3 regions of the Staphylococcus sp. TCBT05 genome follow, and region 3 is predicted to be linked to each of the others. Evidence: riboswitches for the same ligand, from Rfam matches in the RefSeq annotation. Region 3 holds a riboswitch; each other region holds the start of a gene.
The links. A riboswitch is a leader RNA that binds a small molecule or an ion and turns the genes downstream of it on or off. The one in region 3 is predicted to bind S-adenosylmethionine.

Region 1: linked by a shared signal. The riboswitch ahead of metX (homoserine O-acetyltransferase MetX) and the one ahead of ACY191_RS04835 (Na+/H+ antiporter NhaC family protein) in region 3 are both predicted to bind S-adenosylmethionine.
Region 2: linked by a shared signal. The riboswitch ahead of ACY191_RS11685 (methionine ABC transporter ATP-binding protein) and the one ahead of ACY191_RS04835 (Na+/H+ antiporter NhaC family protein) in region 3 are both predicted to bind S-adenosylmethionine.

The regions. Positions count from the first base shown of each region.
Region 1 is NZ_JBUQDQ010000005.1:334,322-342,414, reverse strand. It holds gene dnaB (replicative DNA helicase) at 1-1,323, opposite strand, end outside; gene rplI (50S ribosomal protein L9) at 1,354-1,800, opposite strand; gene ACY191_RS01495 (DHH family phosphoesterase) at 1,797-3,764, opposite strand; gene ACY191_RS01490 (DUF2232 domain-containing protein) at 3,779-4,705, opposite strand; gene metX (homoserine O-acetyltransferase MetX) at 5,043-6,011, opposite strand; SAM riboswitch class I at 6,074-6,179, opposite strand; gene ACY191_RS01480 (AzlD domain-containing protein) at 6,274-6,603, opposite strand; gene ACY191_RS01475 (AzlC family ABC transporter permease) at 6,600-7,295, opposite strand; gene serS (serine--tRNA ligase) at 7,800-8,093, opposite strand, start outside.
Region 2 is NZ_JBUQDQ010000038.1:975,761-983,853, reverse strand. It holds gene ACY191_RS11725 (organic hydroperoxide resistance protein) at 853-1,278, opposite strand; gene aroD (type I 3-dehydroquinate dehydratase) at 1,607-2,326, shown strand; gene ACY191_RS11715 (nitroreductase family protein) at 2,394-2,933, shown strand; gene ACY191_RS11710 (thioredoxin family protein) at 3,000-3,320, opposite strand; gene ACY191_RS11705 (arsenate reductase family protein) at 3,463-3,816, shown strand; gene gcvH (glycine cleavage system protein GcvH) at 3,991-4,371, shown strand; gene ACY191_RS11695 (toprim domain-containing protein) at 4,668-5,060, shown strand; gene ACY191_RS11690 (thioredoxin family protein) at 5,057-5,356, shown strand; SAM riboswitch class I at 5,412-5,519, shown strand; gene ACY191_RS11685 (methionine ABC transporter ATP-binding protein) at 5,603-6,628, shown strand; gene ACY191_RS11680 (methionine ABC transporter permease) at 6,621-7,316, shown strand; gene ACY191_RS11675 (MetQ/NlpA family ABC transporter substrate-binding protein) at 7,339-8,093, shown strand, end outside.
Region 3 is NZ_JBUQDQ010000005.1:1,082,912-1,091,004, reverse strand. It holds gene ACY191_RS04840 (SRPBCC family protein) at 343-849, opposite strand; gene ACY191_RS04835 (Na+/H+ antiporter NhaC family protein) at 1,094-2,398, opposite strand; SAM riboswitch class I at 2,502-2,600, opposite strand; gene ACY191_RS04830 (flavin reductase family protein) at 2,737-3,348, opposite strand; gene ACY191_RS04825 (SDR family oxidoreductase) at 3,414-4,295, opposite strand; gene ACY191_RS04820 (amidohydrolase) at 4,379-5,503, opposite strand; gene ACY191_RS04815 (SulP family inorganic anion transporter) at 5,510-6,622, opposite strand; gene hutI (imidazolonepropionase) at 6,968-8,093, opposite strand, start outside.

The sequences.
Region 1 (8,093 bases), 750 kb from region 3:
CGTTGGGCCGTTACGTTGCTTGGCAATTATAATTTCTATTTCACCGTTTTCATCATTTGTCTGTGGTTCAAAGTTTGCATCGTCATCGTCGTCTTCATCCTCGCCACGATTATAGTAATCATCACGATATAAAAAGGCTACGATATCGGCATCTTGCTCTATCGAACCAGATTCACGAATATCACTCATCATTGGACGTTTATCTTGTCGTTGTTCAACACCACGTGATAACTGACTCAACGCAATAACTGGACATTCAAGTTCTCTGGCAATCGCCTTTAATGTACGTGATATTTCAGATACTTCTTGTTGACGATTATCTGAAAATCGTGAACCACTACCGGAAATTAATTGTAAATAGTCAATTACAATCATATCTAAGCCGTGTTCTTGTTTGAGACGGCGACATTTTGAACGTATATCGGTAATACGAATCCCTGGTGTATCATCGATAAATATCTTCGTTCTTGATAGTTTACCAACGGCAATCGTAAATCGATTCCAGTCCTCTTCGGTCATTGAACCTGTTCTTAAGCGGTTCGAGTCTACGTTACCTGAGCTACAAATCATACGTGTGGCCAATTGATCGGCGCCCATCTCGAGTGAAAAGATTCCAACTGAATAATGATCTTCATGTGTCGCAACTTTCTGCGCGATATTCAGTGCGAAGGCAGTCTTACCTACTGATGGACGTGCCGCTAAAATAATTAAATCACTGCGATTAAACCCTGCAGTCATCTGGTCTAGGTCACGATAACCTGTCGGGACACCAGGTGTTTGACCACTGTTTTGATCTAATACTTCAGCATTTTCATATACTTCACCAAGTACGTCACGTATATCTTTAAAGCCATCACTTTCACGTGAAGATGATAGTTCTAAGATTCTTCTTTCTGCATCATTTAAAATTGCATCTAATTCAAGTTCGTCATTATAACCATCATTCGCAATACTATCTGCTGTTTGTATTAACTTTCGTTTAGTAGCATGCTTAAACACAATTTCTGTATAGTATTGTATGTTTCGAGTGGTCGGAACGCTATTGGATAGCTCGGCAAGATACTGCGGACCACCCGCTTCATTCAATCGCCCTTCTTGTGACAATTGATCCATGATTGTTACGACATCTATATCTTTATTATCTTCGTTGAGGTTCATCATCGCTCTAAAGATGTGTTGATGTGCGCCTCTATAAAATGACTCAGGAAGTAAGACTTCCTGAGTTGTGTTAATCAATTCTGGATCTATGATAATGGCACCTAATACAGACTGTTCAGCCTCATTGCTGTGCGGCATTTGATTTTGTTCATACATTCCATCCATTACGATTACACCTCATATTTCAATTCGTTATTATTGTTCAACTGTGTGCACACGAATTGTACCTTCTACTTCTTTGTCTAGCTTCACAGGTACGTTGGTATAACCTAATGCGTGGATACCGCTTGGTAGATCCATTTTACGTTTATCAATTTTGATATTGTGTTGGTCTAGTAAGGCTTGTGCGATTTGCTTTGTACTTACAGAACCGAACAATTTACCACCTTCACCTGTTTTAGCTGATACTTTAACTTCGAGTTCAGTTAATTGTTCTTTTAGCTTTTTAGCGTCTTCAATTTCTTGTTGGCGTTCAGCTTCTGCTGCTTTATTCTTTTGTTCTAATTGTTTTAAGTTTCCTGGTGTTGCTTCAATTGCGTAATTTTTCTTCAATAAGAAGTTATTTGCGTAGCCTACTGGTACTTCTTTAACTTCGCCTTTTTTACCTTTACCTTTAACGTCTTGTGTGAATATTACTTTCATGTATTCTCACTCCTACTCATTTGTTCTGTTATTGCTTCTTGAAGTTGATCGATTGCTTCTTCTACAGTTACACCTTTAATTTGTGTTGCAGCGTTTGTTAAGTGACCGCCACCACCTAAGGCTTCCATCGTTAATTGAACGTTAACTGCGCCTAAAGAACGGGCAGACATACCGACGACGTCATCTTCACGTTTGGCTACTACATAAGAAGCATCTACGCCATCTAAACTTAACAGCTCATCGGCAGCTTGTGCAACCGTGACGGGATGATAAATTTTATCTTCCGAACCATGTGCGATGGCAACACCATTGTCTTGTAACTTAACTGTTTGAATCAATTCAGTTCTATTAATATATGTGTCGATATCATCTTTCAAGAAATGCTGTGTCAGAATTGTATCCGCACCATGCGCTCTTAAATAACTTGCTGCATCAAAGGTTCTAGAACCTGTACGCAACGTAAAGTTACGTGTGTCAACGATGATACCGGCAAACATAATTGTCGATTCGAGACGTGTTAAACGTTGCTCAGTTGGTTGATATTCTAATAATTCTGTCACTAACTCTGCTGTAGAACTTGCATATGGTTCCATATACACTAGTAACGGACTAGAGATAAAGCTTTCACCACGTCTATGGTGATCAATAACCACTTTACGATTGGCCTTGTTTAGAATGTTTTCATCGAGTACCATCTCTGGTTTATGTGTATCGACTACAACAAGCGTTGTCTTAGAGGTCATGATATCCCATGCTTCATCAGAAGTAATAAATCGCTCTTTAAGTTCAGACTTTTCATTGACCGCTTCCATTACACGTCGTAAGGTTGGATCGATATCCGATTCATTCAATACTATGTAGGCATCTAAGTTATTCATCATTGCAAAGCGTGACACACCAATTGCACCACCGATTGCATCTAAATCAGGTCGTGTATGACCCATGATAATTACTTTGTCACCTTCCATTAAGATATCTTTCAAGGCATGTGAGATAACTCGAGCTCTAACACGCGTACGTTTTTCCATTGGGTCAGTCTTACCACCGTAGAAACGTACATTACCGTTCATATTTTTAATTGCAACTTGGTCACCACCACGGCCAAGTGCTAAATCTAAGCCGGATTGCGATAGTTCACCTAAGTCGATAAGATTTTCAGAGCCTTCACCGACACCAATACTCAATGTCAGTTGAGCACGATAACCCACACTCTTCTCACGGAGCTGTCCTAAAATGCTAAAGTTAGCATCTTCAATTTCCTTTAAAATACGTTGATTTAAATAAGCGACAAATTGGTCTGAACTATAACGTTTAAAGTAAACATCATGTTCCTCTGCCCATCTACTGATTACACGTGTCACCATCGAGTTGATTTCAGAACGCTGTGTATCATTCATGTTCTGTGTAATTTCATCGTAGTTATCTAAGAACAATGTCGCGATAATTGGTTTAGATTCTTCATATAAATCATTTGTCTGTACTTCTTCAGTTATATCGAAGAAATACAATACATGTTCACTTTCTGAATAACGCACACGATAGTGGTATTCATTCTCTTCAATTTCTACTTCTTGTGTTTTTTCTAATTGCTTTAAAATATTTGGATATACTTCATTAACTGGATCCGAAATCACATTACGACTCAAACGATCCGACATAAACTGGTTCATCCACTCTATGTTTTCATTTTCATCTAAGATAATCATACCGATAGGTAACGTCTTAATAGCAATATTGTTACCTGCAGAAATATGTCCACTGAGATTATTGACGTAATAGTCTAATTTCCGAAAAGCTTGTCTTACCATCCAGGCTGTCGCTATGATGACAAACACTAAAACAACGGTCGCAATTCCTGCGACTAATTGGTTAAAGATAAACCAAACAACAACGAGTGCGATTGCTGTGAGTGCCAAAATAATAAATGGTAAAATCAACGCTTTTTTAGTGGATTGACGGTTCATTTTTCCACCCCAAATCATTTTTTAATGATGCTTTTCAGGTTAAAGCATAAATCTACCAATCCAATGAGTCCCACGATATGTGTAAATGGCGTTAATATTGTCCCAATCACCATTAAAATAATCGTAAGTGCAAGCGGCATTGATTTTGCTTTTCCAAAAAAGTGAATAACACTCAACCCTTGAATATACATACATAATGATAACACAATTTCAAAGTTTAATACGACACTTTGAAAAGTACCCGATTGGGTAGCAAACATAACACAAAACAGCACAATAATATAGATGACTAATATCGAGCGTTTCATCTGCCATGCATATAATGGTTTGAATATTGGTGTAGCAACTTTGAATTTACGTAAGATTGGAAATGTAATAATAAGATTAATCAATATAAGTAGAAAAACTGCAATCACAATATAACTCGGTAATTGTACTGCAAATTGGCGGAAACCTTCTTCAAGAATCATTTTAGAATCTCCGGAGACTGCCGACTCTGTTATAAGTTGATGCATTTGTTGTTTCACTGGATTGATGATTGCAGAGGCTTTTGGTAATTTATCAAAAGTCTGTAATAACATAATCGCGATAAGTGAAACGATACTCATAAATGTAGTTGTAACATATAAAATACGTTCTTTTGACGTACGTTCTTTTAACAATTGGCCTACGATAAAGCTCAAGAAAATAATGAGGACCAATATACTTAGCACAAATATATTACCTAATAATGTTGTTAAGACAACCGATATAACCGCTGCTAAGCCAAACGACTCGTTTGATTTGTGCCATAAGATGATACCTGGTATCGTAGCAAATAATGCGAGTACCAGTCCTAGCGGTGGTAATATATGTAAAGCTAAAGCTACTACTATGAAAGCAATTATGCTAAGAATAGTTGCTTTAGGATATATTTTTGAAAACAAGTTCGCCACTCCTATACTATTTTTGACTATAACTACCATTTTAACCAATTTAAATCTTTTACACAATTTTACCGACCCATTTTATATAGAAGAATTAATGATCTGATAACATCGTTTAACATCCCCTTTGATTTACTGCAAATTCAGAAATCGTCTCTATCAAACTAGATTACTGATTACATGGATTAATGACTATTCCATCATTGCTTTTGCCTTCTAAATTCCATACTTCTCGAATCTATTATTTCAACTTTTTTAAAATCAAAAAGGGCAATGCCTAATAACAACTCACAACGAGTCAGATGTCATTATGCACTGCCCATATTTCAATAAATATTCAATAACCTCAATATTATTTACGTTTAAATTTAGATAAGTTTAAGAAATGATATAAATTAGGTGCCCAATCATTAAAATTAAGCAAGAAACCATCGTGCCCAACATTATCAGGAACAAAGAAATGTTTATGGTATTTAAAGCGTTCTCCTACTGCCTTAACTAAATCGTCTGGGTAGAGTAAATCATCGGTGAAACCCATTGTCATGACCTTTGTATCAAGTGAGCCAAACACAGCATCCACGTCATCTCTTCCTCTATCTAAATCATGGCTATCTAAGACGTCGAGCAGTGTTAAGTAACACTCAGACGCGAAATGTTGTTTAAATTTATCGCCTTGGTGTTTCTGATACGCAACTACTTGATCAGGTGTGAAACGTTTGTCATAACTTTTTGATGAACGATAGGTTAAGAATCCTAACTGTCTTGCGATACTCATTCCTTCTTTGTTATCAAGCAGAATAGCCTGTCTTGCGATTTCATTGAATGCACGACTATAAGATGACGTTCGATCAGTAGCAGCTAGGATTACTGCTTTCTCTACTTCAAATTTACGGTTATACAAAAGTTCCATCGCCTGCATGCCACCTAAAGAGCCACCGATTAATATATTAATCTTTCGATACCCTAGTGTTTCGATACCTAGTTCAATAGCTTTGACAATATCTCTCAACGTTAATTGTTTAGGAAAATCTACATCATTGAGTGCAGAACTTGAACCATATGGACTACCAATAACATTAAATGTTAAGAACTGATAATCATGAATTGGCATGTATCCACCATCAATAATTTCACGCCACCATCCAGGATCTTCATTCGTACCATATGTCAGATGATTGCCTGTTAATGCATGGCAAACTACTACAAGCGGTTGCCCTTGAAAACCCACATGCTCATAGCGTAACTTCAAATTTGCTATCGTTTCACCAGATTCAGTCGTAAATGGTCCCAATTCTAATGTATCAACCGTATAATTTGTCATTTTTTACCTCCTACTTAAATAAAAAAACTTCTCACTCTAAAAATAAGTAAGAAGTTTAACTATACTTATCATTCGAGTATCTCGTTGGTATTAGCACCGTACTACATCTTATATAGCCGGTTGCTGAAGCTTCAACGGGCCAAGTCCCTCTGCTTCTCGAAATAAGATTTTATTTTATTTATATGCATCTCATATAAAAGATGTCATAATTTTCTAATTATTGTCATTCTAACGGATATTAACTCTTACATCAATGAATTATTTAAAATAGCCATCTTAAGAGTGCCATTATTAAAATGCCTCCAATAATTGTAAAGGTTAGACTACGTGTGATAACTGCAATTAAGATTGTAGGTACCATCGTTATAATAAACGGGAAATTTAATGTGTAGCCAAGTCCATTGTCATGTTGCTCTATAACGCCATCTATAATTAATGCCGTGAATAGTGTAATTGGAATAAATGAGAGCCATTTGACGACCTTTTCAGACAACTGTATTTTCGTGATTAATATAAAAGGGATAACCCTTGTTAACCATGTAACTAACCCACACAACAAAATGATAATAAGCATATGTAGAGAAATCGTCATTTATCCATCACCACCCCAAGCATTGCCGCAACAACTGAAGCTAAAATAATCGCCAAGTATGACGGCATAAATAAACTGAACAATAACATCATAGCCACAACACAGATAATTAAGACAAAGTAAATTCTAATATGCGAGCGCTTTACCGCTTCAAATTGAGAAACCGCTAGAAAGATAAACATTGCTGTGATTGCAAAATCTAATCCTAAAGCATCCGGATGTTGTATGTATTTGCCAAATATAGCACCTGCAACAGATGACACTGTCCAAAATAAATACGCTGTAATATTTAAACCGTGTAGCCAACGATCATTTATCTTCTCACCTTTTAAATGTGGCGTGATAGCTACACCAAATGTCTCATCAGTTATAAGCGAAGAAAGCCCTAACCGATTTAACAATCCATAATCTTTATAATTCGGGGCTAATGTCATGCTTAATAAAAACATTCTCGAGTTAACTATGAATGCTGTAAGCACAATAGCCGTTATGGGTGTCCCTGAGATGACTAATGTACAAATTATAAATTGAGCAGCACCAGCGTAAATCACTAAGCACAATAATATAATTTCAAGAATACTAAAGCCAGAGGCTACAGCGACAATTCCAAATGATAATCCAACACCAGCATAGCCTAACAAAGTGGGGATACATTCTTTAACGCCTTGTTTAAATGTGATATGTTCTTTCATCATCTCACCCCTTGTTGATGTATTTTGATATTCACATTCTATTACAAACATTTAAAAACAACCATATCTTTTAGACTTCGGTATGTGTTACGTAAGACAAACTACAGTCTAAAAACGTTGCTATTACAGCAATTTTAAATTATTTTATAGACTCAGATTAATTTAGACCACCTGGCAGAAAAAGGTTTAACAACGCTACTATTAATTTGATTTTTAACCTTTTTTATATCGTTACACCTCCCCTACCCTCTTATGATAATTTGATAGTTACTTGCTTCCTGTATTTTAAAAATTAACTAGACTAAAAATTTGTTCAATATTTTGTATTAATATGGTTCACCTAATTAATAGTTAGGTAGATATGTCTTATTGCTAAATCACCATACTGAAAAAACGCAATTTGTATAAATCATGATAAATAAAAAGGCAATCTCAAAAGAAATTGCCTTTTCATTTGTCAGAGAACTGTACATCTCCGACGCTTCATTTATTATTTCATTTTAATTATTTAACTGGTCTAATTACAGTCTTGCCACCCATATAAGGAACAAGAGCTTCTGGAACAGTTACTGAACCATCTTCATTTTGATAGTTTTCGACAATAGCAGCAAAGGTTCTACCTACTGCTAAACCACTACCATTTAACGTGTGTACTAATTCTGGCTTAGCATTTTTATCTCGTTTAAATCTAATATTCGCACGTCTTGCTTGGAAGTCAGTAATGTTTGAACAAGAACTGATTTCTTTATAATCATTATAGCTTGGTAACCATACTTCTAAATCAAATGTCTTACTTGA
Region 2 (8,093 bases), on a different contig from region 3:
GCTAATCGTTCTTGTCCTGATTGCTTTTTTGGTTTTAATTACTTATTTTATCTTAAATGATAAAGATGACAGATTCTAATATTTATTTGATGGTTTATAAAAAGAAATCAAGATTTGAACAAAAAAGATTTTGGGACAAAAATCCTAGAAAAATAGCACTCAGATGAATGAATTAAATTTATCTGAGTGCTATTTTAATATTACATATTGTTGGCTCGCTTTCCTAGGGGACAGCTTCAGCCTGTAGTCTTCAGCTTGTCCTGTTCCCACAGGAGTCTCGCCAACATACTGCAAAAAATAATGTTTTATATTGAAATACAAATGTTAAACTTTTATAAGAATGTAAATCATGAAATATCCATTTTTCTTATCTACTGTTTTATGTTCAATATTATAAATTATAGGCTCGCTTTCCTAGGGGACAGCTTCAGCCTGTAGTCTTCAGCTTGTCCTGTTCCCACAGGAGTCTCGCCAAAATACGTCGATTTAATAAAAAATTCACGTTAAAATATACTTAATAAAATAAGGCCTTTTCATATAATTTGATAATCACTACTAAGTTAATTTAACGAGGTGTCTTAAATATAAAGATTATGACATTTTTCAACTTATGCTGCCAATGGCAATTTCAATACATATTTCTTTAAATGATATGTCATGCTATGTTAATACAATCATTGAAATAATCTCTGACAATAAAACAAATGAATTCAAACATCATCATGGAACGATGTCTTATCATTCTAAATGAATATTAAAAAGGCAATTTCTATATGATTTCAATAGAAATTGCCTTCTTATCGTTGTCCAAGAAATTTGTTTCTTAGACGCTTTTGATTTTATATTAAGTGCTTATTTTACTACTTCAACACTTAAATCTACATCAATATTGCCACGTGTTGCTTTTGAATATGGGCAAAAGTCGTGTGCATCTTGTAAATACTTTTCAGCATCTTCTTGTGATAATACATCTTTCACTTTTGCATCTATTGAGACGCTTAATTTTGGACTTTCTGCTTCAGGATCGTCTTCTAAACGGACTGTTAAAGTTACTTCTGGTTCTGCACCACGAACTTTATTTTGTTTTAAAATTAAATCAAATGCACCATTAAAGCATGACGCATAACCTGCTGCGAATAATTGTTCAGGATTTGTACCCTTTTCAGCATCAGCTTGAGCTGGTGGAATTACCGCTACGTCAATTGCTTTGTCATCAGTTTGAACGTGTCCATTACGTCCACCTGTATTTGTTGCTTTCGTTTCATATTTTACTGCCATTTAAAATACCTCCTTTAGGTCTTTATTCTTATGTCTACCCATTGTATAAAATTTAAACCATAGGAATTCGTTTTCATTATAAAATAAATTTTAATATGGTTGATGCAATATGCATATACCATCAAATTGGAGTGTATTATAGGCAGAAATGACTCAGGTTATGTAACGGGACTAGTTGTAATAAATAACTTTATCGTGGTATGAAATGAATAGCGCAGTAAATGTGTTATGTATTGCTGATTCTGCTGAAAATAATAACTTGGCATTGTGTTATTTTCAAAATTTGTTATACAATAATTTTAATTATCTTATAAAGGGAGTACATATAATGACAAAAGTCGATATTGCTGTGACGATAGCTCCAGAAAATAAAATAACTGAAGAAACACTACAACAATTAAAATTGTATAGTGACTCATTTGAAATTATTGAATTGCGCATAGATCAGTGGCAAGCGTACAATAATGAATTATTGGAGCAAACTATTGAGTCAATAAAAGAGTTGAATATCAATAAGCGATTATTGGTGACCTATAGAACGCAATCACAAGGTGGTGCAGGAACACTTGAAGATGATAATTATAGACAATTGTTATTCAATATTAGCAATGTCAATGGTGTTGATTTACTAGATATTGAATTTGACAAGTCTGTTAACAGAGATTTATTCATAGCACTTGTAAATGATGTGGAGTCACAAGGTGTGGAAACTGTATTGTCATATCATGATTTCAAACAAACGCCGCCTATAGAAGAATTAAAGCATTTATATTTTAAAATGCACCAATTGTCACCAAGCTATATCAAGGTTGCTGTGATGCCACATGACAAGATGGATGTGCTACGCTTGTTAGAAGTGGTTTCTGAAACCGCTGATACAGTATCAGAAAAAGTGATTGGCATATCAATGTCTAAATTAGGTATTGTTTCAAGGACTGCGCAAGGTGTATTTGGTGGAGTAGTTTCTTATGGTTGTTTGGATACACCGAAAGCACCTGGTCAAATTCATGTTGAAACATTGAGAGCACAGTTGAATCTATATGAGTAATTTGAAAATATCGTCATTCTACATTATAATTGATAATAGTTATCAATAGAGAAAGGGCGATATAACTATGGAACTGCAAGAGGCTATTTCACAACGTAGAAGTGTAAAAATCTTTAAGAGAGATATGACTATAGATGAAGATGCATTATATGATGCGATTAAAAAGGCTGCTGATGCACCTAACCATGGACACAGGGAACCGTGGAGAGTGATTCACGTTGCTAAAGATAGATTGGGAAATATGAGTAAACAACTAACTCAAATTGCGTTTCATGATAAACCGAAAAAGCAAGAAGATCACTATCAAGTCGTTACTAATTTAGGTGGTATGTTGGTCTTGATTTTAAAGGAAGACCCTCATCAATTAGAAGGTTTAGAAGATCATTTGGCGTTTGGTGCTTATGTACAAAATTTGATGCTATTGTTGCATGAAGCAGGAATAGGTACATGTTGGAAGACGCCGTCTTATATTTTTGACAAAGAAGTCCAAGCTCTATTTAATATTAAAGAAAACGAACGTTTACTAGGATTTTTATATTTAACTGACTTAGAAGATAAAATGAATTATAGACCACGACATACTGAAAATATAATTGAAAAGTTTTAGCCCATTAAAAAAGGAGTGAGACCAAGAAGTCTATATCAATAGATTTTAGTCTCACTCCTTAATTTATTATTTAAATGTTTCTGCTAAGAAAGATTCAACTTGTTCTGGTGATTTAGCATTTGCAGAATGTAAGTGTGCTAATTTATTTCCATCTTTAAATACGAGTAGACTTGGAATTCCCATCACTTCATTGTCTGCAGCTACATCTTCTAATTCATCTCTGTTAACTGTAAACCATTGGTAATCATTATATTTTTCAGTTATTGGATCAATCCACATATCCATAGCTTTACAATCAGGGCACCAGCCTGCTTCGAATTTAACAATGACTGGTTGATCACTTTGAATTGTCTCTTTAAATTGATCAGTTGTATTAATAGGTTGCATAATTAATTCTCCTTTTTGATAGATTAGTAATACTATTATAGCGAAATTATAATTCTAATAAAAAAAATTAGCTTAATAATTAGAGCGTTTTATGAATAAATTTGATATATTAGTGATAACTAGACATAGGAGGTACAGAATAATGATAAAATTTTACCAGTATCCTAATTGTACAACATGTAAAAAAGCAGCAAAATTCTTAAAAGACTATGGCGTTAGCTTTGAACCAATTGATATTGTACAACACACACCTACTAAGAGTGAATTTAAAGAAATTTTAGCTGGAACAGATATTGAAATTAATAAACTTTTCAATACGCATGGCGCAAAATACAGAGAGTTAGGTCTCAAAGATAAGATAAATGATTTAACAGATGATGAAAAACTAGATTTACTAGCTTCAAACGGTATGCTAGTTAAACGACCACTTGCTGTATCTGGTGATAAAGTGACTGTTGGCTTTAAAGAAGACGAATATAAACAAGTTTGGTTATAAGACAATATTAGTCATGGCAATCAAGTAAAGCATAATAAGTTTACAAAAAATGAAAACGCTTTATAAAAATGAGCGAAAAACGGTTGAAGGTGCAATGTTATCCCACTTTATAGTTGCCCTAATACCTTTCATATGGCATCATGAATATGTAATAACATTTAGGAGGGGATACTCGTGGCAGTACCAAACGAATTAAAATATTCTAAAGAACATGAATGGGTAAAAGTTGAAGGAAATACAGCAACAATTGGTATTACTGAATACGCTCAAAACGAATTAGGAGATATCGTATTCGTTGAATTACCAGAAGTTGATGATGAAATTAATGAAGGCGACACTTTTGGTAGTGTTGAATCTGTAAAAACTGTTTCTGAATTATATGCACCACTTTCAGGTAAAGTACTTAGCTCAAATGATGAGTTAGAGGATAGCCCTGAGTTTGTAAATGAATCACCATATGAAAAAGCATGGATGATTAAAATTGAATTAAGTGATGAAAGCCAATTAGAAGATTTATTATCAGCAGAACAATATTCTGAAATGATTGGTGAATAAACATGACTGAAACTCCTTGATCCTTTGAATCTGGGAGTTTTATTTTATATGTAAAAATAGTGCAAATTATATTAAGCGGATGAATAATCTTTAACAATATAAAAAGAAGATGTTATATGCTGTGGTAATGCATAAAATAGATGCAATAACTATATATGAACAATTAAGATATAGTCAAATTTATCTAGAGTGTGCAAAGGTTACATGATAAAAATGTAAATAATGTTTATGCTTATTAACTAATGTGAAAAACTTAATAGAAGAGAATAACTATCAACATTTAGAGGGTGGATATCATGACGATACTAAACCAAGTAATCATTGTCGAGGGGAAGTCCGACAAGAAGAGGGTAAAGCAAGTTATAGATCAGCCAATTGAAATTATTTGTACGAATGGTACAATGGGCGTTGATAAATTAGATGCAATGATTGAATCATTATATGGAAAACAAGTGCATATACTTGTTGATTCAGATAATGAAGGTGAAAAAATCCGTAAATGGTTTAAACGTTATTTAAGTGAAAGTCATCATATTAGAATTGATAAACAATATTGTGAAGTTGCAAAATGTCCAAAGCCATATCTCTCACGAGTTCTAGAAAAAAATGGATTTAAAGTAAAGGATGAAGAGAGCATGGCAAAGGCTCAAATAGATTATATAGCTGAAAGGGTTAGTTTATTAACATGAACGTAGCAAAAGAAACGCGTGTCGATATACATGAACACGATGATAAAGAGAAATCACTGGTGTTTGGCTATACACCTACGTGTGGAACATGTAAAATATCTGAACGAATGTTAGACATCGCTAATGAAATCTTACAATTACCAATTACGAAAGTGGATTTGAATTTTTATCCAGAATATAGCCAAAAGCACGAAATTCAATCTGTACCCGTACTAATAGTCATGTCAAAAGGCCAAGAGATAAAGCGTATTTACGCATTTCAGTCGGTACCTTATTTATTAGAAAATTTAAAATAGTTATTGACGAATCTCTAGTGCGATGGTAGGATTATTGATAATTAAATAAATGAAACTCTTATCACGAGAGGTGGAGGGATGTGCCCTACGAAGCCCGGCAACCGTCTGTAACAGAAATGGTGCCAATTCACAAAAAGTCTTGTTGGACTTTTGGAGATGAGAGAAGCGGCAAATGCTTTCTCTATTCTTCGGTGAACAAGGGAAAGCATTTTTTAATTGATAGAGCAATACAAGGAGGCAACTATGATGATTGAGTTAAATCAAATAGTGAAAAGGTACAAAACTAAGAAACAAGACGTACTTGCTGTAGATCATGTTGATTTAAGCATTCAATCAGGCTCAATCTTTGGGGTAGTTGGTTTTTCTGGTGCAGGAAAGAGTACTTTAATCAGACTCTTAAATAATCTCGAACAGCCTACTTCAGGAGACGTTATCATTGATGGCGATACTATAGGGAAACTATCAAAATCAGAATTACGTAAAAAACGTCAAAAAGTGAGCATGATATTTCAACATTTTAACTTACTATGGTCAAGAACGGTTTTAAATAATATTACGTTTCCATTAGAAATTGCAGGTGTTTCAAGATCAGAAGCGAAACAACGTGCACTAGAACTAGTGGAGCTAGTAGGATTGAAAGGTAGAGAGGACGCTTATCCGTCAGAACTATCTGGTGGTCAGAAACAACGTGTCGGTATTGCAAGAGCATTGGCTAATGAGCCGAATGTATTACTATGTGATGAAGCAACGAGTGCCCTTGACCCACAAACAACGGATGAAATCTTAGATTTGCTGTTGAAAATCAAGGAACAACGTAATTTAACAATTGTGATCATTACACACGAAATGCAAGTTATTAGACGCATATGTGATGAAGTAGCCGTGATGGAAAATGGCCGAGTCATTGAACAAGGTGCAGTAACATCTGTCTTTGAAAACCCACAACACGATGTGACAAAACGTTTTGTCAAAGATGATTTAAATGATGATTTTGATGAGTCTATTACTGATTTAGTACATATTGATGATAATTCGTATATCGTACGTTTGAACTTTACAGGTAATAATACGACTGAACCACTTATTTCATATATTACAAAAACACATGATATTGATGTGAACATATTGGAAGCGAATATCAAACATTCTAAAGACGGTTCCATCGGATTCTTGGTATTACATTTACCATCATTAGATTCAGAAAAGTTCGAAAAGTTCAAAAATGATTTAGAAGCGCAACATGTTTCATTGGAGGTGTTAAAGCATGGGTAATTCATTTAGTGACATACTCCAAGAAATGATTACAATGCCAAATGTTCAATGGAGTGAGGTTTGGATTGCAACATACGAGACATTGTATATGACAATTGTTTCTACGATATTTGCATTTATCTTTGGTTTAATTTTAGGTGTGTTATTATTCTTATCTGCTAAAAGTGATTCGAAGGCAGCTAGAATATTTTATAATATTGTATCGTTCATTGTTAACTTGTTCAGAGCGATACCATTCATTATCTTGATATTACTATTAATTCCTTTTACAAGCTTAGTACTTGGAACAATTAGTGGTCCTACTGGTGCTTTACCAGCACTAATTATCGGTGCTGCACCATTCTATGCACGATTAGTCGAAATTGCATTTAAAGAAATCGATAAAGGTGTTATCGAGGCAGCATGGTCAATGGGTGCAAATACTTGGACTGTAGTTAAAAAGGTATTAATACCTGAAGCAATGCCAGCATTAATCTCAGGTATTACGGTTACTGCCATAGCATTAGTTGGTTCAACGGCAATTGCCGGAGTTATTGGTGCAGGTGGGTTAGGTAACTTGGCATATTTAACTGGATTTACCCGAAACCAAAATGATGTCATTTTAGTTTCAACTATTTTAATACTTATTATTGTCTTTATCATTCAATTTATTGGTGATTGGGCTACAAATAAGATAGATAAGAGATAAAATTAAAAGGAGACTTAACGATATGAAAAAATTATTTAGTTTTGCTTCGGTTTTAGTTCTTGCACTTGTTTTAGCAGCTTGTGGTAATGGCGGCGGGAAAGATAAGACCATTACAGTTGGAGCATCACCAGCGCCACATGCAGAAATTTTGGAAAAGGCTAAACCATTACTTAAAGACAAAGGTTATAACTTAAAGATTAAAACAATTAACGACTACACTACGCCAAATAAATTATTAAATAAAGGTGAATTGGATGCAAACTTCTTCCAACATACACCATATTTAAAAACAGATAAAAAAGACAAAGGTTATAAAATTGAATCTGCTGGTAACGTACACTTAGAGCCAATGGCTGTATATTCTAAAAAATATAAAAGCTTAAAAGACTTACCAAAAGGTGCAACAGTTTACGTATCAAACAACCCAGCTGAAGAAGGTAGATTCTTAAAATTCTTCGTTGATGAAGGCTTAATCAAATTGAAAAAAGGTGTAAAACCTGAAGACGCAACATTTAAAGATATCACTGAAAACAAAAAAGATATTAAATTTAACAACAAACAATCTGCAGAATACTTACCTAAGATCTATCAAAACCAAAAAGCAGATGCTGTAATTATTAACTCAAACTTTGCTATCGATCAAAAATTAAGTCCACAAAAAGATTCAATTGTTGTTGAGAAAGCAAAAGATAATCCATATGCTAACTTAATCGCAGTTAAAGAAGGACACAAAGACGATAAGAAAATCAAAGCATTAATGGAAGTATTACATTCTAA
Region 3 (8,093 bases):
AACCCAAGATTGAATGCGTCTTACGGGTTGGTATTTTTTTAAAAGATTGTTTTGCTCCCTTTCCTAGGGGACAGCTTCAGCCTGTAGTCTTCAGCTTGTCCTGTTCCCTTAGGAGTCTCGCACACAATCTCGCATATATTACTAATAACTATTCGGTTGTTTATACTTTTATCATGATATGCTTTTTTCCTTTCAAATAAAAAAGGTGATTTCTATTATTATTGCAATAGAAATCACCTTAATTTATTAGTCAGAGTTTTAAATCTCTAGACATCTTATTTAGAAAATGAGTAATGACTCTCCTATATATTTTAATAAAGCACTGTAACCTACTAAGATTAATTACATTTCTGCTTCAAAATATTCTAATGCGATTTGTAACTTATCAAATAACATTTCAAAGCCATGGGCAGTAGAATCATGATACTCTTTTTTCTTTTGTTTATATTCTAATGTTGTAAATCTTCTTTCTCTTGGTACTACAGCATTATACGTAAATACCATTTGTGTGATGCCTGGTTCGCGTTCAAATATTTCTACTTCTATAGTATCTTCAGAATCACTCAGTTCAGGCATGCCTATTGTCATTACAATATATTCGTAAGGTGTTAATGTGATAAAGCTTCCTTGGACTATATTTTCCTTACCTTTTCTAACGTCGACAATTTTATACGTTCCATTCTGATTCGCATCAACCTGTATTGTTTTATTCGTTCGCTCAGATGTCATAAACCATTGCTTTAAAAAACGTTGATCTGTCCACGCTTGATATAATAATTCAGGCTCGACTTTAAATAATCGTTCAAGTTGTATCTCAACATTTTCATTTTCAATATTATATCTTGCCACGATTGTTCACCTACTTTCACTCTTAAGTATATTTTAACTCATTCTAGGTAAGTTCTAAACAATAATCCTTTTATTTCGATTAAGTTAAACAAATATAAATCTAAATATTTATTACACTTACTTAGTATTTTTATTTTCATTACATCTATTTACAGAATTTAAAGTTAGTAAATAACGTTATTGTTTATTATACATTAATTTAAAATATACAATTAAACATTAGCATGTGAATCTAACAATCTAGCTATGCTTTACGCTTTTTCTTATCTAATCTCGGTAATCTAAAGAAAATTGCTACTAAACCACAGACACCTAATAACGCAGGATAAATAGCGTATGGAACTAAATCAAATGGTGATATGGATGCAACACCAGCAGCTGCTATAACTTGTGGACTATATGGTAAAAGCCCTTGGAAACAACTAGCAAACATATCTAAAATACTTGCCGACTTTCGAGGATCGACATCGTATTCATCAGCGATGTCTTTAGCTAACGGACCGGCCATAAGTATAGAAATCGTATTATTCGCAGTAGCAATATCTGCAGCACTTACCAATCCGGCAATACCCAGTTCTGCTCCACGTTTCGATTTAACTCTATTACGCACAAAATTTAATAACCACGTAATGCCTCCATTATGTTGAATCAACGCAACTAAACCACCAATTAACAATGCAATAATTGCAATATCTTCCATGCCGACAATACCTTTTGATATTGAACTTAATAGCCCTTTCCAGCCAAATGAATGATCAACCAATCCTATAATCGCAGATAGTAAAGTACCACCAATTAAGACAATGATTACATTAATTCCTACTAATGCCAGTATAAGTACCAATAAATATGGTATAACTTTAATTATATTATAATCATAATTTTTAGTCGCATCGATATGTGCACCATTTGTTAAAAACCATAGTGCAATAATAGTCAGTATTGCCCCAGGAAGTACTATTTTTATATTTACTTTAAATTTGTCACTCATTTTTGTCTTTTGTGTGCGTACTGCGGCAATTGTCGTATCAGAAATCATCGATAGATTATCACCAAACATCGCACCACCTACAACTGTAGCCATTGTAATCGCAGCTGATACATCTGTTGCTTGACTCAATCCGAAGCCTACAGGTGCGATTGCAGCAACTGTTCCTACAGATGTCCCCATAGAAACAGACACAAACATACAAATAATAAATAAGCCTACTATGATTAAATTTTCTGGAATAATTGATAAACCTAAATTAACAGTGGATTTTACACCACCCATATCTTCCGTTGTTTGTGAAAAGGCACCAGCCAATAGGAAAATCAACATCATTAACACAATGTTAGAGTGTCCTGCACCTTTTGTGAATATTTCAACTTTCTGTTGAAACGATTCTTTTCTATTTAATAACAAGCCAATGATAGAGGCCACAATAATTGCAACGTTTAATGGCATTGTCGTAAAATCACCCGTTGCTATACCAACACCTAGAAACATCGCCACAAAGACGATTAAAGGAATCAATGCCCATGCATTGCCTTTATACTGCTCTTTCATATTCAACCTACTTCCTTTGATATCAATTATGATTTAACGGTTTAATATCTTATAAAAATTAAAAACTCTTTTCATTCATTTGAAGAAAAGAGTTAATTTAAGCTCCTTATCTTCTAGCAATAGTTGCTACTGGATTTGGCACACGCTTTTACATGTTGCCGAAGTATCATAGGGCCAGTCCCTCCACTTCTCTTGATAAGTATGTTTTATTTTTTTACTACAAGAATTCTTGAATGTTAACGTCAAATACTGCTAAATATTAATATTTAATCTGAACTTTGTCAAACTTATTCCTTTAATAAACGAGTACAGAGTTTGATGATGTAACATGTGCATTACTATTCTGTTGGACGTTCAATGATGAATGATTGTCCAAGATTCGCATAATTATTTCCAGCTAAACGACTCACAGCTCCTAATGCTTTAGAATCAATCTTATGCGGTTCTATATAAACTGTATCATCAATATGAAACATCACTACTTCTCCAATAATTAAATCAGATCCCTCTTGTTTATCACCTAAGGGAATAATTCTATCTAATTTACACTCTAAGCGTATCTTAGCTTGTTCAATCCCAGGTACAGATACGACATCAGAATCAACGCATGTTAAGTCTGTTCGTTCTAATTCATTCAATGACCTTGCAATTGGAGCTGCTGTACGATTAATTTGTTCTACAGTATCTTCATCTGTTATATGCACAACAAATGCTTCAGTTGCTTCGATATTTAAAGAAGTATCCTTCCTTTTGCCTGCAGTTCGAGTTGTTGATAGCATAATCATCGGTGGCGCACTATTGACCACATTAAAGAAACTAAAAGGGGCTGCATTGAGCATGCCTTTCTCATCTTGTGATGTTACAAATGCAATGGGTCTTGGGATAACACTACCACTCAATAACTTATAGTTTTGTTGCTTTGTTAACTTTGCTGCTTCGAATTTTTTCATTTGTTCTACTCCTCATAAATAAAAAGTTAGAAAATCAACTTCCAGATTTTCTAACTTTTTGTTGTTTAATCTATTTGGGTTCCGCCTGTAACACCATACACTTGACCAGTTGTATAGCTAGATTCTTCAGCTGCGAGATGGACATATACACCTGCCAACTCAACAGGTTGACCTGCACGTCCAAGTACTGACTTTTGACCAAAGGTCGGTATCTTCGATTGAGGTTGTCCTCCTGAGATTTGTAACGGTGACCAGAATGGACCAGGGGCAACACAATTAACACGTATACCTTGTTCACCTAATTCTTCAGATAAACTTTTGGTCAATGAAATGATTGCCGCTTTGGTTGCAGCATAATCATGCAATATTGGGCTTGGATTATAACCTTGAACAGAAGATGTCAATGTAATCGTTGCTCCGGGTTTTAAATAATCTATCGCCTTTTGTACTGTCCAAAATATAGGATAAACATTCGTTTCAAAGGTTTCTGTAAAGGAAGCTGTATCAAAGCCTTTGATACTTTCTCGATATTGCTGATGACCAGCGACTAACGTCACATTGTCCAATCCACCTAATTCTTGATGTGCCTGTGCAACCAAGTCATAGTTAAATTGTTCATTTCGAATATCACCCGGTATAAGCACTGCTTTACTGCCAGCAGCTTCAATTACCTGTTTCACTTCTTCAGCATCGACTTGTTCATCAGGAAGGTAATTAATTGCAACATCCGCACCTTCTTTTGCATACGCAATTGCAGCAGCACGACCTATTGCAGAATCACCACCAGTTACTAACATTTTATAACCTTCTAATCTATGATGGCCTGTATATGATGATTCTCCACAATCTGGTTGAGGATCTAATTGTTGTTGTAGACCAGGAACAGGTTGTTCTTGCTTTGGAAAATCTTTGTTTGAAAATTTCTTTCTAGGATCTTGAGCAGACATAAGTAAACACTCCTTAATACATTTTACTTATATATTCAATACCCAATATGTTTCTGATTAATACAAAATAGCACTAATTATAATTAAACTTCATTTAATAGCTTTTGTACAAAAGTAACAAAATAATCTGGTACCTTTTCTAAAATACGCTCATCCGGATCATACTTCGGATGATGTAAATCATATTCACTGTTTGAGCCAATAAAGACAAATACGCTTGGGTATTGTTGAGAGAATCCAGAAAAATCCTCGCCAATTGTTAACGGTTCGTCCATAATACTTACGTTGTAACCTACTTCTTTTGCAACGGTAATGGCGTCATTTGTCAATTTTTCATCATTAACGACAGCACCAGGGAGACGGTGGTAGATTGTTTCTATTTCAACATTAAAGGCTTTGGCTAATCCATCGCCAATTGCTTTTAATCGTTGTTCAATTTCATTTCTTTTATCTTCGTCAAAGCTTCTTACCGTACCTTGTACATACGCATGATCAGCAATAACATTCCAAGTATTACCGCTTGAAACCTCACCAATTGTTACGACAGCATTATCAAATGCTGACATATTACGACTGACAATAGATTGCACACTGTTTATCAATTGACCTAATACAATGACTGGATCATTTCCTTGTTCAGGCTTTGCGGCATGCGCACCTGTTCCCTTTATCTTATATTCAAAACGATCCACTGATGATGTGATGACACCAGATTTCACTGCAAACTCGCCAATATCTAATGTAGGATAGTTATGATAACCTAACACTGCTTTAGCACCATCAATCGCTTTGGTATCTGTAATGTAAAACGCTCCATAACCTAATTCTTCTGCTGGTTGGAAAATAAACCTTACTCTTCCATTTAAATCTGACTCTACTTCCTTCAAACGTGTTGCTACGGCCAAGATACTTGCCATATGTATATCATGACCACATGCATGCATTACGCCTTCATTTGTAGAAGCAAATTCATTTTCTACTTGTTCATTAATTGGTAAAGCATCAATGTCTGTTCTTACTGCTACAAATGAATCTCCTTGACCGATTTCCGCGACTAAACCCGTTTCTAATGGTAAATCTAAAATTGTTATATCATATGATTGTAATATACGACGCAACCTTTTCGTCGTTTCATATTCATACTCTGATAATTCAGGATACTGATGAAACGTTCTTCTCCAATTTATATAATCTTCATATTGTGGCATGTTATGTCACGTCCCTTCTTTATTTATTACATTCTTTATTAAATAGTAACAAAGCGTTACTACAATTACTCCCATTGCTAAATTGTTCGTAACTAAAATAATACATATTGTTAAGCAAACTGTGCTTCCATGCACCACTGGCGCTTGCTTTATATATGCAATCGTTCTTCTATCAAATGTGCTAAATGCAATAGTTATCAGTACAGTTGCTAAGACTGCCATAGGGATTTGAATCAATAAAGAACCAAACAGATAGATACTGAGCAATAAAAAGCTTCCAGTAATTAATGAAGATACTCTAGAAGTGCCACCCATAGCAACATTGAATCGCGATTGACCTACAAGTGCACTTCCACCATATCCACCTAAGAAACTCGTGATAATATTAGCAATCCCTTGACCTATAGATTCCTTGCTTACATCACTTTCAACTTTCGTAAGTTGATCTAACACTTGCTCGGTAAGTGCGTTTTGAATTGTTGCAACTATAGCCATCGCAATACCATAAACCAATGCAGTCAACCATAATTGGCGATTCATTATATGATCAAACATAATAAATAAATTGAAATCGAGTTGAACCATAGAGATATCTTTCACTAATTCACTATTTAATTGGAATAGCCAAGTAACGATAGACATTACCACTATCGTTATCAAAGGGGATGGAATTTGATTTGTAATTTTGGGTAACCCCCAAATCATCACAAACGAAACAACTACGATACCATATGTTGTTATTGTAGATGGAAAAATATGCTCTAATTGAGATGATAATAATATTATACCTAACGCATTCATAAAGCCAATTACAACACCTTGAGGTACGATATCAATAAGACGATTCAATCGACATAAACCAAATATAATTTGAGTTAGTCCCATGATAAACGTTGCCATAATTAGACCGACTAACCCGGAATCCGAAACCAAAGGGGCAACTATCAGTGAAACACCACTGCTTGGAGCTGATATCATTAATGAACGATTGCCGACAATACTTATGACAATCATAATAATACCTGTACTCATTAATCCAATAGAAGGACTCACACCTGCAATAAAAGAAAAAGCAATTGCACCAGGTATTAATGACAATGCTAATAGTATACCAACCAATACATTATGCTTTAAATTATTCGTTCATTGTGTGAGATAAGTATTTTTTTCCATACGTTGCGCACCTCCTATCCCCCTTGCATCTATATTATCATAATTGTCAAAATATTAAATAAACTCCGATTTGTAATTTTTTCCGTTACATTAATGATGTATTAAATATTTTAAAAATCTCAAAAAACAAAAAATGGGACGTGAATCTATTTATCTTCCAAACAGATTTCGTCGTCCCATTAATTCACATATTTATTTCATTATAAAATTCATGATTCAAAGATGCTTTCAAGTTTGACAACCTAACAAACTGAAACATTGTGAAATGAATATCTGAGCTGCCTTAACGTATTATAATTCAAAAGAATTATCTACAATGACCTTGCCATCTTTAATAACTTTTTGAGCATGGTTTACGCCATAATGATACGGAATATATTCATGGTTTGGTGCATCCCAAACAACAATATTTGCTTTATCACCTTTATTAATTGTACCAGCATCAACATCAATTGCTTTTGCTGCGTTTACCGTAACAGCATTCCAAATTTCATTTGGTGATAATTTTAATTTTAATGCTGCGATAGACATAACTAACTGTAAGTTATTCGTTACACAACTACCAGGATTAAAATCAGTAGCAATTGCAATTGCTCCATTATTATCAATCATACCGCGCGCATCTGCATATTGTTCTTTATCTAAATAGAAAGTAGTTCCTGGTAATAATACCGCTACTGTATCACTATCTCTTAATTTAGCTTTGCCTTCTTCACTAGATGCCACAAGGTGATCTGCAGAAATCGCACCTTCATCAATTGCTAATTCTAAACCACCTAATGGATCTATTTCATCGGCATGAATCTTCACAGCAAAGCCTTGCTCTTTAGCTGCTTGCATATATTTTTTAGATTCTTCTACGGTAAATACGCCTGTTTCACAGAATATATCTGCGAAGTCTGCATAACTTTTAACTTCCGGTAATAAGTCAATCATTTCTTGTAAGAATGCTTGATTTGATTCAGCATCTTTAGGTACCGCATGTGGTCCAAGGAATGTGTGTTTCACATCTAAGTTATATTTCTCAGCAAGTCGATTTGAAACTTTTAATTGCTTTAATTCATTTTCCTTATCTAAACCGTAACCACTTTTACTTTCGACAGCTAACACACCATGTTGAATCATTGTTAATAGATTTTTCTCAGCTTTTTCAAATAATTCATCTTCTGTGGCATTGCGTGTAGCTTCAACTGTTGATAAGATTCCGCCACCTTGCTCTAAAATTTCTAAATAAGAAACACCTTGTCGTTTTAATGACATCTCGTGTTCTCTCGAACCGCCGTGAACTAAATGCGTATGTGCTTCTACTAATGCTGGTGATACTACTTTACCAGTGGCATCTATTGTTTCATTAGCTTCATATTCATCTGTATGTGAACCAGAATAAACGACCTTCCCATCATTGATAACGACTGTA